Regions from separate parts of the Eubacterium sp. genome, predicted to be linked through region 2. Evidence: predicted binding sites of a transcription regulator. Region 2 holds the regulator's gene; each other region holds the start of a gene.
The links. The regulator NrdR, encoded in region 2, represses ribonucleotide reductase genes. The targets are predictions, from matches to a motif close to CACNANATNTNGTG.

Region 1: ACZM4J_RS00740 (ATP cone domain-containing protein) is a predicted target of NrdR. The motif match lies at 1,820-1,833, and genes of this name have one in related genera.
Region 3: nrdD (anaerobic ribonucleoside-triphosphate reductase) is a predicted target of NrdR. The motif match lies at 4,141-4,154, and genes of this name have one in related genera.

What each region holds. Positions count from the first base shown of each region.
Region 1 covers NZ_DBLZZO010000001.1:163,991-169,856, forward strand. The annotation lists gene ACZM4J_RS00725 (C40 family peptidase) at 1-642, shown strand, start outside; gene ACZM4J_RS00730 (type I restriction-modification system subunit M N-terminal domain-containing protein) at 835-1,140, shown strand; gene ACZM4J_RS00735 (acyl-CoA thioesterase) at 1,184-1,669, shown strand; gene ACZM4J_RS00740 (ATP cone domain-containing protein) at 2,063-2,338, shown strand; gene ACZM4J_RS00745 (SDR family NAD(P)-dependent oxidoreductase) at 2,860-3,606, shown strand; gene trxA (thioredoxin) at 3,699-4,004, shown strand; gene ACZM4J_RS00755 (rhodanese-like domain-containing protein) at 4,017-4,337, shown strand; gene ACZM4J_RS00760 (FAD-dependent oxidoreductase) at 4,339-5,866, shown strand, end outside.
Region 2 covers NZ_DBLZZO010000006.1:84,695-90,560, reverse strand. The annotation lists gene aroD (type I 3-dehydroquinate dehydratase) at 1-1,004, opposite strand, end outside; gene ACZM4J_RS03570 (shikimate dehydrogenase) at 1,134-2,009, shown strand; gene ACZM4J_RS03565 (YqeG family HAD IIIA-type phosphatase) at 2,219-2,725, opposite strand; gene nrdR (transcriptional regulator NrdR) at 2,786-3,235, opposite strand; gene ACZM4J_RS03555 (PRC-barrel domain-containing protein) at 3,383-3,646, opposite strand; gene sigG (RNA polymerase sporulation sigma factor SigG) at 3,710-4,486, opposite strand; gene sigE (RNA polymerase sporulation sigma factor SigE) at 4,619-5,323, opposite strand; gene ACZM4J_RS03540 (sigma-E processing peptidase SpoIIGA) at 5,368-5,866, opposite strand, start outside.
Region 3 covers NZ_DBLZZO010000019.1:24,536-30,401, reverse strand. The annotation lists gene ACZM4J_RS07920 (hypothetical protein) at 323-1,060, opposite strand; gene ACZM4J_RS07915 (hypothetical protein) at 1,057-1,383, opposite strand; gene nrdD (anaerobic ribonucleoside-triphosphate reductase) at 1,801-3,990, opposite strand; gene ACZM4J_RS07905 (MATE family efflux transporter) at 4,291-5,670, opposite strand.

The sequences.
Region 1 (5,866 bases), on a different contig from region 2:
AATGTAACAGACAAAAAGGGCAAAAAGAAGAAAAAGTACCTTGAAGTGAGAATTACATTAAAAAGCTACACGGAAATGTCAGAGCAGTATCAGTTTGATGAGGAAAGAAAGGAAACACTTAATCAGCTAATGAGTGCCTGCATTACAAGCAATCCGTCAGGCAGTCAGACAGGTGGAAGTCAGCTAAGTGGCTTGCAGGGAAGCCTTACCCCACAGGAAATAACAAGCATAACTGACAAAATAACAAATCAGGCACAAAAGACCGTGGCATCATTTGTATTGTCTAAGGTAGGATATCCGTATAGTCAGAATTTAAGAAACAGTGGAAAGGCATTTGATTGTAGTTCGCTGGCATACTACGCATGGAAATCAGCAGGTATTGATATAGCATTTGGCGGCTCAACCACTGCAGCTGCAGAAGCAGAAGGGCTGAAAGGCAAAACATTTAAGGAAAAAGACATACAGCCAGGAGACTTGATATTTTATAACTACACAACCAATGGAAGATACAAAAATATCAGCCACGTGGGTATTTATGTAGGCAATGGAAAAATGGTTGAGGCAGTGGATGAGGCACACGGAGTATGCTTGGGCAATTATCATAATGGTGGGTTGGTGATGATATGTCGTCCGGGAAAATAAAATTAATGCTAATGACAGTAGCAAATTTTGTCGTTCTTGATGTTTTTTTGAGCAATATATTTTTAATTGGAAAATTAAGAAATATATATTAAAATATAAAGGTAACAAATTATGTGAAATAAGCGGTTGAAAATTTATATTTAAACGATTAGAAATCTAAGAAACATATATGACAAATAAAGGAGGAGTAAAATGACAGAAGGAAAGGACTTACTTCAGGTTTTATGGAGTGGGGCGGATGTATTAAGAGGTAAGATTGATGCGAATGAATATAAGACATATTTATTAGGGTTAGTATTCTATAAGTATTTATCAGATTCGTATTTATCAAAGGCGTACGATTTATTAAATGATGAGATACCGGATGATTTGCAAGAGGCACAAAAGGTTTATGAGGAGGCAATGAATAGCGAAGATGCAGAAGAACTTTTAGCAGAACTAAAAGAATCATTGCATTATACTTTGGATTCTAATATGACATATGTATGTATGTTATAAAATAATTTTACTCTTACGATGTAACAAAGGAGCGTGTTTATATATGAATAGAAAAAATATTAATAGAAAAACAGTCTCTTTTTCAAGGACTGAGCAGGTACATGTAATAAAGCCATGTGATTTAAATGGTGGCGGTCGTTTATTTGGCGGAGCATTACTTTCTATGCTTGATGAAATTGCAGGAATTGTTGCAAAGCGCCATTCCGGCTGCAATAATGTAACAACTGCTGCAATCGACCATTTAGACTTTAAAGATGGAGCCTATGTAAATGATTTGCTGGTAATTATCGGTTATGTAACATATACCGGAAACACTTCAATGGAAGTTCGCATAGATACTTATGTTGAAAATAATGAAGGAATGCGCCACCCTATTAACAGAGCTTTCTTTGTAATGGTTGCAATGGGCGCTAATAACAGACCAACAAAAGTTCCACCGCTTATCATTGAAAATGAATTTCAGCAGGCCGAGTGGGACTGTGCCCTTAAACGAAAAGAAAACCGAATCAAGATGAAGAATGATTTTTAATTTCATTCACATATGCAATATATTTTTCTCTTTAAATTTATAATTGCATTCAAATAAAATATATATCACTTAATTAAATTAATTTATTTTTCACTTGACAATTTTTCTTTTTTTGTTCCATCCCTTTATTTAGGGCATTCATTTTGCAAACACTATATATTGTGTTTTTGCTTTTTAATTTTCACAATATTTGGTAGACATTCATTTAGCTTAGTGCTATAATCTAATGCATGCGAAAGAGTTAAACACCTTACTTGATTATCATAGTTTAACACATCGCTTTTTTATTGCCTAAAAAGCACAATGTATTTAATTGTGTTTAATATAGAACAGCATTATTATCGTATTTTTAATGCTGTATACATGATATATGAAGAAGAAAGAACGAAAAAAATGATAAGTGTTATTAAACGTGACGGTCATAGAGCTACTTATGATCGTAACAAAATTGTATCAGCTATTCAGAAGGCGAACACAGAAGTCGACCAGGAAGAAAGAATTAGTGAGGAACAGATTTATAATATATTAGCTTCTATTGAAAACCGTGGCTTTGATGAGATGGCAGTTGAAGATATTCAGGATATTATTGAACAGAAGCTTATGGCAGAGAAGAAATTTGTTCTTGCAAAAACATACATCATTTATCGTTTGCCAATAGAATATCATTAGCCTTTGGAACATATTTAGGATAATAAATTGGTTCATATTTTTCTTTATCAAGGTAGCGTGCATCCTTATAATCTATTTTTCCAGAAGTAATATGCTTGCCCTGCAAAATTGGAACACCTTTGTTGACATATTCAACTTTATCAGCAAAGAGTGCTGATCAAATCATATTTAGTTCCTATTTTTATATCATTTTAGCGGTAAAGATATTTAATCGATATTATCCACAATAACAAAATGCAGCATAGATGATTGTTGACTTCACATTGCTTCGACAGAAAAAGTAGCAGGTTTAGAGAAGATAATCGTAGAAAGCAAGGAAATCGTCGCTACTAATCTTGTGTTTCTCTTTATTAAGACTCTTAGAAATTTCATATATTACACAAAGAACCACCAAGATCAAGGCAGAAAGGTGGTTCTTATATTTTGCAGTGAATGAATCAATTGTTTTGTGATGATATCACAGAAAATAATTTACCTTTTGCTTATAATATAGTTATAAACTAAGTAAGGAGGTAGTCTAAATGAGATTAAAAGATAAAGTTGCAATCATTACGGGTGGCAGTCGTGGTATAGGATTTGCTACAGCTGATAAATTCTTGAAGGAAGGTGCTTCAGTTGTGTTGGCAGCAAGTTCACAGAAATCAGCAGATGTTGCTGTAGATAAATTAAAAGAAAAATATCCCAATGCAATAGTTGCTGGAATTAGTCCAAATCTGGCAAGCTTGGAGTCTGTCAGAAAGGCTTTTAAAGAGGCAACTGAAAAATATGGATGTGTAGACATACTGGTAAATAATGCAGGAATTTCAGAAAATACCTCATTTATGGATTATACAGAGGAGACTTTTGATAAAGTCATTGACCTAAATGTAAAAGGAGTATTTAATACTACTCGTGTAGCAGCAGAATGTATGGTGGCAAGAGGCAATGGGGTCATTCTCTCAACTTCTTCCATGGTGAGTATTTCGGGACAGCCAAGTGGGGTTGCTTATCCAGCATCGAAGTTTGCAGTAAACGGATTGACTGTATCATTAGCAAGAGAACTAGGACCTAAAGGTATTCGTGTTAATGCTGTTGCACCTGGGATTACAGAAACTGATATGATGAAAGCTGTGCCAAAGGAAGTTATCGGACCTATGATTGAAAGAATTCCATTGCGTCGTCTTGGACAGCCAGAAGACATTGCCAATGCGTTTGTGTTTCTTGCTTCAGATGAGGCGAGTTACATTACAGGTGTTATATTAAGTGTAGATGGTATGGCAAGAAGTTAAGTTAATGAGGTATGGTGATGTAATCACGGAAAATAAATGAAATTAAGACTATAATAAATCTACAAAAAGAAAAAGATAAGGAGGACTGTAAAATGTCTGCTATTAATATCAATAAAGATAATTTTCAGAACGAAGTACTGAATTCCGATAAACCCGTTCTTTTAGATTTTTGGGCATCTTGGTGTGCGCCTTGCCGTATGGTAGTACCTATTGTAGAGGAGATTGCAAGTGAGCGTAGAGATATTAAAGTTGGAAAGATTAATGTAGATGAAGAGCCTGAACTGGCAAATAAGTTCAGTATTATGAGCATTCCAACTTTAGTGGTTATGAAGAATGGGAAGATTGTACAGCAGGTTTCAGGGGCGAGACCTAAGAATGCGATTTTAGAAATGCTTTAGGGGGGTGTGCTAATGGGATTTTTCGATCTCTTTAAACAGTCGAATATTAATCAAGGCATAGAAGAATATAAAAGGACTGATGATGCAGTTCTGCTGGATGTACGTACACTGCAGGAATATCAGGAAGGACATATACCAGAAAGTAAAAATGTGCCGTTGCAGCAACTTGACAATATTGCTTCTGTAGCGAAGAATAAGGATATTCCACTGTTTGTATACTGTTATTCCGGTTCACGAAGCCGCCAGGCAACTGGGATACTGCAACGAATGGGATATTCTAAAGTAAATAATATCGGTGGCATTGCAGCTTACTCAGGAAAGGTGGAAAAATAAGATGAAGGTAATAATTGTAGGCGGTGTAGCCGGAGGAGCTACAGCTGCAGCAAGAATACGCAGACTGAATGAACATGCTGAAATTACTGTGTTTGAAAGATCCGGATACATATCCTATGCAAATTGTGGACTTCCATATTATATTGGAGACGTGATCACAGACCCGGAAGAACTTACACTACAGACACCAGAGAGTTTTTTTAAACGCTTCCGTATTAACATGAAAATTCATCATGAAGTTATCTCAATACATCCCGAATGTAAAACTGTTTCAGTTAAGAATTTAGAAAACGGTGAAATATTTGAAGAAAACTATGATAAGCTAATCCTCTCTCCGGGTGCAAAGCCTACACAGCCGAGACTTCCCGGAGTAGGTATTGATAAACTTTTTACACTTCGTACTGTAGAAGACACTTTTCGGATAAAAGAATATATAAATAAGAATCATCCCAAATCGGCTGTATTGGCAGGTGGCGGTTTTATTGGTCTGGAACTGGCAGAAAATTTGAGGGAGCTTGGCATGGATGTTACGATTGTCCAGCGTCCTAAGCAGCTGATGAACCCTTTTGACCCTGATATGGCATCCATGATCCATAATGAAATGAGAAAGCATGGGATAAAACTGGTACTGGGTTATACAGTAGAAGGATTTAAAGAAAAAGACAACGGAGTGGAGGTTCTGTTGAAAGATAATCCATCCCTTCAGGCTGATATGGTAGTTCTGGCAATCGGAGTCACACCAGACACAGTATTAGCAAAAGAAGCCGGTCTGGAACTTGGCATCAAGGAAAGTATTGTAGTGAATGACAGAATGGAAACCTCTGTACCGGATATTTATGCTGCAGGTGATGCAGTTCAGGTAAAACATTATATTACGGGTAATGATGCGTTGATTTCTTTGGCAGGACCAGCCAATAAACAGGGCAGAATCATCGCTGATAATATTTGTGGCGGTGATAGTCGTTACCTGGGCAGTCAGGGAAGCTCCGTTATAAAAGTGTTTGATATGACAGCAGCCACTACAGGTATCAATGAAACCAATGCCAAAAAGTCAGGATTAGAGGTAGATACAGTAATTCTTTCTCCTATGAGTCATGCCAGTTACTATCCCGGTGGAAAAGTGATGACCATGAAGGTGGTTTTTGAAAAAGAGAGCTATCGTTTACTTGGCGCTCAAATTATTGGATATGAAGGAGTTGATAAACGTATTGATGTGCTGGCAACAGCAATTCATGCGGGGCTGAATGCAACCCAGTTGAAAGATCTGGATCTGGCATATGCACCACCTTATTCTTCTGCCAAGGATCCGGTAAACATGGCTGGATTTATGATAGACAATATTGTAAAAGGGACATTAAAGCAATGGCATTTGGAAGATATGGACAAGATTTCTAAAGATAAAGATGTGGTGTTGCTAGATGTGAGAACTGTAGGTGAATTCAGCAGGGGGCATATTGATGGATTCAAAAACATACCTGTAGATGAACTGAGAGAACGAATTAGTGAAATTGAGATAGGAAAGCCTGTGT
Region 2 (5,866 bases):
ACAATAACTCCGTTTTTCTTTAGTATGTCTACGTTCTCATCTTTTAATACAGCACCACCGCCACAGGAAATAATCTGTCCCTGCTTACTTGAAATTGTCTGTAACGCATTTGTTTCAAGTGTTCTGAAATATGCTTCTCCCCTATCCTTAAATATGTCCCTTATGGCTTTTCCTTCATTTTCAACTATGTAGGCATCTACATCAATTTCCTTAAAAGATGTAATTTTTGACAATGCCTTTGATACAGTTGTCTTTCCTGTTCCCATAAAACCGATTAAAGAAATATTTCCTTTTAAACTACAACCTTCATTTACTTTTAGTAATTTTCTTAAAATATCTGCCTTAACCTGCCCAGGTGCTGATGCATCAACACCTGCTGCAAACGATACACTTGAAGCTGTAATATTTGTGCATATTCTTGAAACTGCCCCAAGTTCTCCCATAGACATTGTTATTATAGGAACATTTAATATATCTTTAAGCTGCGAAGATACATCCATAAATCTTTCTACGTCTTCTTTTGCTTCAGGCATAACTGCAATTTTGCAAATGTCTGCTCCCTGTTCTTCCATTTTTTTCATTATGTCTATTATTTCACCATTAGAAGGTGTGTTATCAAAATGATGATTTGACCCAATAACTTTTGCACCATTTTTCTTAATTCCTGCAATTAAGTTTTTAGCGATTTTCATGTGTCCCATTATTTCCACATCTACATAATCGCAATTTTCTGCTGCCTTACAGCAAATCTCTAAATACTTCTCATCACTTATACTCTGCTTACCACCTTCATCAGCAGTTCTAAATGTAAAAACAAGTTTGACATTTCCAATAATATTTTTTAACTTCGCAGTTATGTTTTCAATTACATCCGTATCTAATTTTTCAATATAATCTGCTCTCCATTCAATCAAGTCAGGTTGCATTTGTAAAACCTTCTCAGCCTGATTTAACACTTCTTTTTCGTCCTGTCCCATAATAGGAATACAAATTTTTGTTTTCATTAGTGCCTCCACTTTTGCAATAATTAAAGTATAGTTTAGCTGTTATTTTAAGTCAATGCGAAGGTTTACTTTTTTTATAAAAACTCTTATACTTTAATAAGCTAAACTACTTTACTTTGGAGGATTATTATGGGATGTATAAATGAAATCAACGGACATACAAAGCTTACAGGTCTTCTTGGAAGCCCTGTTGCACACAGCAAGTCACCTTTAATGCACAACGAAGCATTTAAGGAATTAGGACTTAACTACGTTTATTTGTGCTTTGATGTTCCTGAAAATAATTTAAAAGTTGCCTACGAAGGTTTAAAGAAATTAAACGTTGCCGGTTTTAACTGTACAATGCCTGACAAAACACTTATTTGCGAATTGTTAGATGAATTGTCACCTGCCGCATCAATGATTGGTGCCGTAAATACAGTTGTAAATAAAGATGGCAAATTCATCGGCCATAACACTGACGGAATCGGCTATATGCAGTCTGTTAAGGACGCAGGTTTTGACATAATCGGCGATACAATGACTTTACTTGGTGCCGGTGGGGCCGCTTCTTCTATTTTTGTTCAGGCAGCTCTTGATGGCGTTAAGAACATTAATGTTTTTAGTATAAAAGACCGTTTCTGGGAAAAAGCCGAAAAGATGGTTGACGCTGTTAATAGCAAAACAGATTGCAATGCTAAATTAATTGAACTTGGCAATGATGATGTTTTAGGCGAGTCAATTGAAAAAAGTCAGATTTTAACTAACGCTACTTCTGTTGGCATGGCACCAAATGTGGACGGTTGCATTATTCCTGACAAGAAAATGTTAAGAGAAGATTTAATAGTTTCTGATGTTATTTATAATCCAATGGAAACAAAACTTCTTAGAATGGCTAAGGAACAGGGCTGCCAGACTTTTAACGGTTTGTATATGCTTTTATACCAGGGAGCTGAAGCTTTCAAAATCTGGACAGGAAAAGATATGCCTGTAGAACATATTAAAGAACTTTATTTTACAGTTTAAAATATTTTATGAAAAAGAAATTTGGGTGGAATTTCTTTTTGCAGATTCTTTTCGCACAAGGATTCATCCCTAGAGTAACGTTTTTATATAATATGAAATTCCGAATAAATTTCTTACATAAAGAAGCTGTTTGTAATTTTTCGTTTAATTACAAACAGCTTTTTCTGTTGCGCTATTTTAGCATGTATTTTCTACTATTTCACAGAAAATTATTTTGACTTTTTGTTTTTTCTTTTCCAATTACATAATATGAATTTTTCAGGAATTCTTTTTAAAACAATTTGTATCTCTTCTTTTGGATTAATTTTTTCAACCATAATTGATTTAATACCAACTCTGTTTGCCCCCCACACATCAGTAAAAATCTGGTCTCCTAAGAACAATGTTGTTTCTTCGTTGGTTCCCATTATTTCCATTGCTTTAATGTAGTTTTTTTTACTTGGTTTATGAGCATCAAATATGTATTTTGAATTCACCGCATCTGCAAATGGCTTTACTCTTGGTTCCTTGTTATTTGATATAAGGCAGGTTTCTATTCCTAATTGATGTATTTTTTCAAACACATTAATTATATGTTCATCTGCCGGTGCTCCATGTGGAACAAGAGTATTATCAATATCAGATATAATACCTCTGATACCCTGCTTATAGTATTCTTCAAAATCTATTTCATCTACAGATTTCAAATATTTATCTGGATATAAACTTTCTAACATTCTTTTCTCCCGGTATTTTGTATTTTGTAAGTTTCTTAACACTTCTAAAAATACATACTTTTATTTTAACAATTTCTTTAACTCATCCATAAATGTATTAACATCTTTGAATTCTCTGTAAACTGAAGCAAATCTTACATAGGCAACCTGGTCTAATTCTTTTAATCTTTCCATTACAATCTCACCTATTACTCTGCTGGATATTTCCTTTTTTTCCATATTGAATATTTTATTTTCTACATCTTCCACAGCACTTACTATCTGTTCATAAGAAACAGGTCGTTTGTGACATGATCTTACTATTCCTGCTTCAATTTTTCCTCTGTCATAAGGCTCTCTTATATCATCTTTTTTTATAACAATAAGAGGAATGTTTTCTACTTTCTCGTAAGTTGTAAATCTTTTTTTGCACTTAAGACACTGACGTCTTCTTCTTATGGCGTTGTTTTCTTCCGCAGGTCTTGAGTCTATTACTTTTGTATTTTCTTCACCGCAATATGGGCACTTCATGTTTCTTCCTCCTAGTATACTCCATCTGGTCATCAGCATTTAGTTGTAACTATTATAAAAATGAACTTAATTCATTTTTCTTCTAAGTTTGCTGTTTATTTTAGTTAATTTTACACAAAGCCATTATAAATAAAGTGTTTAGAGAGGTCAAGATATTTTAATTTTATGTTTGACCTCCTTCTCCTCCACACGAACCAAAATAATATCAGGCCCAATCTGAGTAATACAACCAAAAGGTATTATATATTCAAAATCACTGCAAACAAGCCCGCACCATTTACTTGGTCCCATAACAACAATAGATTTTATACAGCCGGTACATATATCAAATTCCAAGTCACAAACATTGCCAAGAATTTTGCAGTCACAACAATTTATAACTTGTTTTCGTTTTAATTCTTCTATTCTCATAAAAGACCTTTTTTTATATATAGTATTCTTTATTTTTGTTTTTGTTCTCTTAAAATCGTCTTTTTATTTAATATAATTTTTCATGTTTTTAATTGCATTTTTTTCCAGTCTGCTAACCTGTGCCTGGGAAATTCCTATTTCATCAGCTATTTCCATTTGAGTTTTTCCATAAAAAAACCTCATGTCTATAATTTTTCTTTCTCTTTCGTTTAGCCCGTCTAAGGCCTCCCTTAGCACAATGTCTTCAACCCAGTTTTCTTCTTTATTCTTTTTATCGCTAATCTGGTCCATTACATAAAGGGTGTCCCCTCCCTGATCATATACAGGATCATATAAGGAAACCGGACTTTGAATGGCATCTAACGCATAAGTCACCTGCTCTTCCGTTGCCCCAATATGCTCTGCAATTTCACCGATTGTAGGTTCTTTGTTAGTTGACTTAATTATGTTTTCCCTGCAATAAATTGCCTTATAGGCTGTATCCTTGATGGAGCGGCTAACTCTAATTGCCGTGTTATCTCTCAAAAATCTTTTCAGTTCTCCTGAAATCATAGGTACCGCATAAGTTGAAAACTTTACATTTAGTGTGTCATCAAAATTATCTACCGCTTTTATTAAGCCAATGCATCCTATTTGAAATAAGTCGTCAACATTTTCTCCTGTGTTAGAAAACCTCTGCAAAATACTTAATACTAATCTCAAATTGCCTCTAATGTACTTTTCTCTTGCTTCCATGTTTCCTTTTTTTATTTCCTTAAAAAGTTCTCTTTTTTCCTCTTCTGTTAATAATGGTAGTTTGGCTGTATTTACGCCACATATTTCCACTTTAAAAAGAGCCATAATATTTCCTACTTTCATATTTTTGTATTTTCACATAAATATGTTTTCCTAAATACCGGCTCTTTATTCGTAATATTTTCTTTTTGAAACTATAAACTTTATATACTGTCGAATTGTGGTTTATTATGTTTTTTATTGATACTTTACAATTTCTCTTTTCAGTCTTCTTATTATCTTTTTTTCAAGTCTTGATATGTAAGACTGGGAGATTCCAAGAGAGTCTGCCACTTCTTTCTGCGTCATTTCCTCGCCATCAATATTATTTAGTCCATAACGCATTTGTACTATTGTTTTTTCTCTGTTATTTAGCTTGTTTATCGCCTTGTACAAAAGCTTTTTCTCTACCTCATTTTCTATGTCTTTTGATATAATATCCTCATCTGTCCCTAAAATATCTGACAAAAGCAGTTCATTACCATCCCAGTCTACATTAAGTGGCTCATCAATTGACACTTCCAGTTTTGTTTTATTATTTTTTCTTAAATACATAAGAATTTCATTTTCAATACATCTGGATGCATAAGTTGCCAGTTTTATGTTTTTATTAGGGTTAAAAGTATTTATTCCTTTAATCAATCCAATGGAGCCAATGGAAATCAAATCTTCAACGCCTACTCCTGTGTTATCGAATTTCTTGGCTATGTAAACCACCAGTCTTAAATTATGTTCAATTAATTTCGACCGACTTTCCTTATCCTCACCTTCAATTATTTTCTTTATGCAGGTTGCTTCCTCTTCTGCTTCCAAAGGCGGTGGCAAAATGTCATTGCCACCAATGTAATATATTTCCCCTTCTTTTGAATAAAGTAGCCCTTTTAACAAGGCAATTTTTCCCATGTATTTTTTTCCAAAATCTAACGTTTTCACAAACTCTCCCCCTTTTATTCTAATAATTTAGGATGTAAAATCATATGATACATATTATCATTACTTAATTTACCGTTATATATACCGATAATCTGATTATTGTATCTATTTCCATTTACTTCTATGTACTCACAAAAAACTCCTTTTAACAGCCCATTTTCCTTGCCCAGCGACTTAAAAGCTATAAAAGTAAACCTCGAATTTTCATTTATAATTTTTTCTGCAGCAGTTTTTTCAATAATGGAAACCGGCTTTCCGGTCATAGGCTCAAAAAGGTTATTCCCCGTATCCACTAGTGCGGTAACATCTACTTTGCAATTTCCTTCTTTTATGGTTATTTTAAGCAGATTTTTACTTGCTCCTGCCTCTTTTAGCATAAGCTTAGCTAACAGTCTGATAATGCTATTGCATGTAACTGCAATAACAATACTCAAAAGCATACTGTTGTTTTTATTAAACAGATTCATTATGCCATTTAGTAGGAAAGTAGCCCCATACATAACAAGAAAAGCC
Region 3 (5,866 bases), on a different contig from region 2:
AATCTCTTTGCGTGTAAGCTATTTATATAAATATATTTACTATTCAACCAGAGTTATCATTTAACTAGGGTTAATTTTTATTATTCAATTTTATCCGACCTGCAAACTTGCTATAATTATACCATTTAGGAGTAAAATATGAAACGATTTTTTAACAATATTTAATCCTGAATAGCCACTACTCAATTTTGCAATCACTGGTTAAAACATAATTTTTTAGTGTTTGTATGACTTGAAAACACATTATTCCCAACTGATTTTTGCCATATTAAATAAGCTGCACGCTAATTGTTTAGTGTGCAGCTTATTTAATAATTAATATTTATTTTGCATACATAGCCGATATATATTCATTATCGTCTACTTCTACTTCTGTTCTGTTTTTTTCTGTTAATTTATCTTTTTCCATTATGTATTCAACTATTTCATCATCAAAGTTTACAATATATAATTTATTTCCTACAACATCATACTGTATAGCACATGAATTAATATTATACTCTGTTTCGATTTTTTCTAAATCCATATTATACTTTATAATTTTTGAATCATTGTTTTGTGCATGCATAGATGCCACTAATACATACAAATAATTCCCTACGCCCTTTACCAATATAGGATCAGTATACTTTAAAGTTTTTATTTTTATTTTATGAACCTTGTTATTTTTAACATACAACAGGCTTTTTCTCCCCGGCATATAGAGCTTATTTTTATATTCATAAAAAGATAAAGGTTCTGTATCTTCGTCACAATATTTCGTCAACTCTATTTTATTACCTGATTTGTCTTTTCCATCAAAGTCTACTTTGGCTAGAAATGCTCTTCCATTTATCCAATCGGTTAGTCTATAAAAATCTCCACTATATACGCAACACTCCATGCACATTTCATTTTTCACTTCTACCTCGTCCATTTTATTATCTTTAATAGTAGTTCTGCTAACTGTTGTTGCTCCGTTTAAATTAGCTATTCCATATATGTATTTTTCATCTACGCATATGTTATTTGTATATTTACATACTTTATATTCCTTTATTTCTCCTGTTTCAGTATTCAACTGCAAGACTTTACATTTTTTTTATCTATTCCGTGACCTATACTCATTTCATAAATATATTTTCCCTTTTTTATTGGTAATCCAAAATTTGTTCTGCCAACGCCACCATAAGAATATTTATTTGTTTTAATTGATTTTAAATGCTGGTTGAAAAATTCTATTTTTGTTTTTCCGAATATATTATTTGTTTTTGGCGTTTTCACAACTGCTACGCTATATTTTTTTTCTTTACCACTTAGCTTGGAATTTGTATTAGTACAACCACTTGTTACTATTAGTACACACACAATGACTGATAGCATTAAATATTGTTTTAGTTTCATTTTTCATTATCTCCTTACCTATTATGTTTATTAAGGAATTCCCCATTATATACATTGCGAGTACCCAGTCATATCTGTTCCTCCACAATGTACCTACAGCTAACTTAACTATATTTTTACACAATTTTGTTTTTTATTCAATTAACAATTTTTACAATATCCTTTTTTCAAAAAACGACATTTTCGTCTTATTGTTTCTTTTTTTTGTGTCATTGTATATTGTGTATAATATGAGTAACGTTTTTTGTAAAATGTGTTGCATTGTTTTGTTTACTTATAATTAAATAGAATGTCTATTGCAAAAATCACAAAAAAGAACTAAACCACAAAAACAGCATCGACAATTGTCAATGCTGTTCTTGTTCTTAAAGTTCATTTTTTAATTATATCCGAAATTTTTTCCGGTTGTTTATGTTTTTATAGATGAAGCACTCTATCTTTTATTTCCTGTGTTCTTCCCTGGTTCCAGAACTGTGTTCCGATGTAACCGCAAGTTCTTCTAGCAACACTCATTTTGTCCTGGTCTCTGTTTCCACAGTTTGGACATTCCCAAACAAGTTTGCCTGTTTTTTCATCATTTATAATTTGAATTTCGCCGTTATATCCACAACATTCGCAATAATCTGATTTTGTATTTAATTCAGCGTACATAATGTTGTCATAAATAAACTTCATTACTTCGATTACTGCTTCTATATTATCCTGTAGGTTTGGAACTTCTACATAACTGATAGCTCCACCCGGTGATAATTTCTGGAAATCTGATTCGAATTTAAGTTTGCTGAAAGCGTCTATTTTTTCTGTAACATGTACGTGGTAACTGTTTGTAATGTAATTCTTGTCTGTAACGCCTTTAATAATTCCAAATCTCTTCTGTAAACATTTTGCAAACTTATATGTTGTAGATTCCATTGGTGTACCATATACTGAATAACTAATGTTCTCTGCTGCTTTCCATTCTGCACATTTGTCGTTAAGTCTCTGCATAACTTTAAGAGCAAATGGTCTAGCCTCAGGATCTGTATGTGATTTACCTGTCATTCTTACACACATTTCATAAAGTCCGGCGTAACCAAGAGATATTGTTGAATATCCATCAAATAATAATTTATCAATTGTTTCACCTTTTTTAAGACGGGCCAATGCTCCATTTTGCCAAAGAATTGGTGCCACATCTGAAGGTGTTCCAAGTAATCTTTCGTGTCTGCATCTTAATGCTCTGTGACATAACTCTAATCTTTCATCTAAAATTTTCCAGAATAAATCCATATCTCCGTTAGATGAACATGCAACATCAACTAAGTTAATAGTTACAACACCCTGGTTGAAACGTCCATAGAACTTATGGCTTCCGTCTTCATTTCTCTGACTGTCTTCTACAGTAAGGAATGAACGACATCCCATACATGGATAAACGCACCCCTGTTTCATTTCTTTCATTACTTTGGCTGAAATATAATCAGGTACCATACGTTTAGCTGTACATTTTGCTGCAAGTTCTGTTAACTTCCAATATTTTGAATCAGGTGTTACATTGTCTTCGTCTAAAACATATATAATCTTAGGGAATGCCGGTGTAATCCAAACACCTTTTTCATTTTTTACACCCTGAATACGCTGCTTTAATACTTCTTCTATAAGTGTAGCCAAGTCATCTCTTGTCTGACCTTCAGGCACTTCATCAAGGTACATAAACATTGTTACAAAAGGAGCCTGTCCATTACATGTCATAAGTGTAATAAGCTGATACTGAATAGTCTGTATACCTCTGTTGATTTCGTCTTTTAATCTTCTCTCAACAATTTTCTTTACCTGTTCATCGCTGTAATTAAGTCCAATCTGCTCTCTTTCAGCTAAAACTTCTTTTGTAATTTTCTCTCTACTAACCTGTACAAATGGTGCTAAATGTCCTAATGAAAAAGACTGTCCACCGTACTGATTACTTGCAACCTGAGCAACAATCTGTGTAGTAACGTTACATGCTGTGTAGAAACTATGTGGTTTATCAATCTTTGTTTCTGAAATGCATGTTCCGTTCTGTAACATATCCTCTAAATTAATTAAGTCACAGTTATGCTCTTTTTGAGCAAAATAGTCTGAATCGTGGAAATGAATAATTCCCTGTTCATGTGCTTCAACTATTTCTTCAGGTAATAATATACGTCTTGTTAAATCCTTACTAACTTCGCCTGCCATATAATCTCTTTGAGTTGAGTTAATTGTAGGATTTTTGTTTGAGTTCTCCTGCTTAACTTCTTCGTTTAACTGTTCAATAAGCGCAAGAATTCCTTCGTCTGTTGTATTAGTTTTACGTGCAAGTTCACGTACATAACGGTATCTTACATACTTCTGTGCAACTTCATAGCCACGCATTTCCATAATTCCACGTTCAACCATATCCTGAATATCTTCAACTGATGTGGCATGCTGTGTAGACATAATTTCTTTCTCAAGTATATTTCCTACTGCTGCAATCTGGTATTCATTTAACTTGTGTATTGGTTCCACTTCGTTATTTGCAGCTCTAATTGCATTTAGGATTTTATTTACATCAAAAGAAACTTCCTCTCCATTTCTCTTAATAACTCTTCTAATCTTTGACTCCATATTAATACCTATCTCCTTTGCAATTTCTTGTATATTTCCCTAACTATTGTTCTAAATATTGTTAATCTTATCTCCAAAAAATCCCTTTATTCTGCCTGAACTCCCCTATTTATGGGGTGATTCCTATATTTTGTCCGTTTTTTAAGCGAACACAAGATATTGTGTCCGCCTAACGTATTATAGCACAACATATTCTATTTTGTATAGTACATATTTTTCTTTTTTTCAAAATTTTTTTTATTATTTTTCAATAAGTTACCTTTTATATAATCTGTGTTTAAAATATATAATTTTGTTAAGTTACTGCAATGTTTTAAACACTTTTCTTACGACTATAAGTGACAGTGCTGCTGCAAGAAAATCTGAAATCGGTGCAACGTACATTACACCTTCAATTCCCATTGCCTTTCCACCTATTGTTGTAAAAATAATTGGAAGAACCAACATTAAAGGAATAAAACAAATCACCTGTCTTGTAAGAGATAAAAATGTTCCCTTGTTAGGTTCACCGATAACTGTACAAAATGTTGATGTTATTGGCTGTATTCCATTTAAAAATGTCATAAATAAAAATACTCTAAAGAATTTGACTCCAAACTGTATGTATTCTTTGCTTCCTGAACCAAATATGCTTAAAAGCTGTTCAGGGAATAACTGAAATACAACAAATGCAATACATGAAATTACAACGTTGCATGTAAGTGCCATCTTGTAGGTTCTCTTAACTCTGTCAAACTTTCCTGCTCCTCTGTTAAAACTTACAATTGGCTGCATGCCCTGGGCTACCCCAATACAAACTGAGAAGTAAACCTGATTTACCTTCATTACAATTCCGCATACTGCAAGGGGTATATTTGCTCCGTATGAACTTAACGCCCCGTAATATGTTAGTGTCTTGTTCATTACAATCTGAACAAACATAATTGCCAACTGATTTAGTCCTTGAGCCATACCAAGGTGACTTGCTCTTAAACATATTTTTGCATTTGGCACAAAATGCTCTTTCTTTAATTTAACTGTTTTAAAATGTATTAAATACCAAATAACCATTAATGTAGCAACGTACTGACCGATAATTGTAGCAATTGCAGCACCTGACATTCCCCAACCAAAGAGAATTACAAAAATATAATCAAGTACAACATTAATAACCGCCCCTGTCAGATTGCACGCCATTGAAAAGTTAGGATTACCATCTGCCCTTACTAAATGTGCTCCACCTGCTGATACAATGGCTGCCGGAAATCCTAATGCAATAACTCTTGTATATTCCATTGCAAAAGGAAGCACCTTGTCTGTTGAACCAAAAAATAAAAGCATTGGCTTCATAAAAACTATACCGATAACTCCTATAATCACACCTATAATAAGCATAAGTGTTGTTGCATTACCTATGTAATATGGTGCTTTCTTTGTGTCACCTGCCCCCATGTTTAAATTAAAGCCTGATGCCGAACCTATACCTAATGTAAGAGCTGTAGCAAGGCATAAAGTTGTAAGCGGAAAAGCCACATTAGTTGCCGCATTTCCTAACTCTCCTACTGTTTGTCCTATAAAAATTTGGTCTACTATATTATATAGGGACATTACTATCATTGATATAATACTTGGCACTGCGAATTTTTTTAATAATTTTCCTATTGGTTGTGTTCCTAAAGGATTAGCTATTTCCTGTGTCATTGTTTTCCTCCCTATTTCTTCTTTTTTTGCCAGACAGCTAAACTCTATAATACAACTGTATTGTATGTTTTTTCAACATTTATTTTCAAAAATATTATTATTTTCTATTATTCATTATTACTCTATTTTTAAATTAAATGTAATTCAATAGTTTTATTTCCCTTATTTATTCTCCTGTAATTATAATTAGAAATTA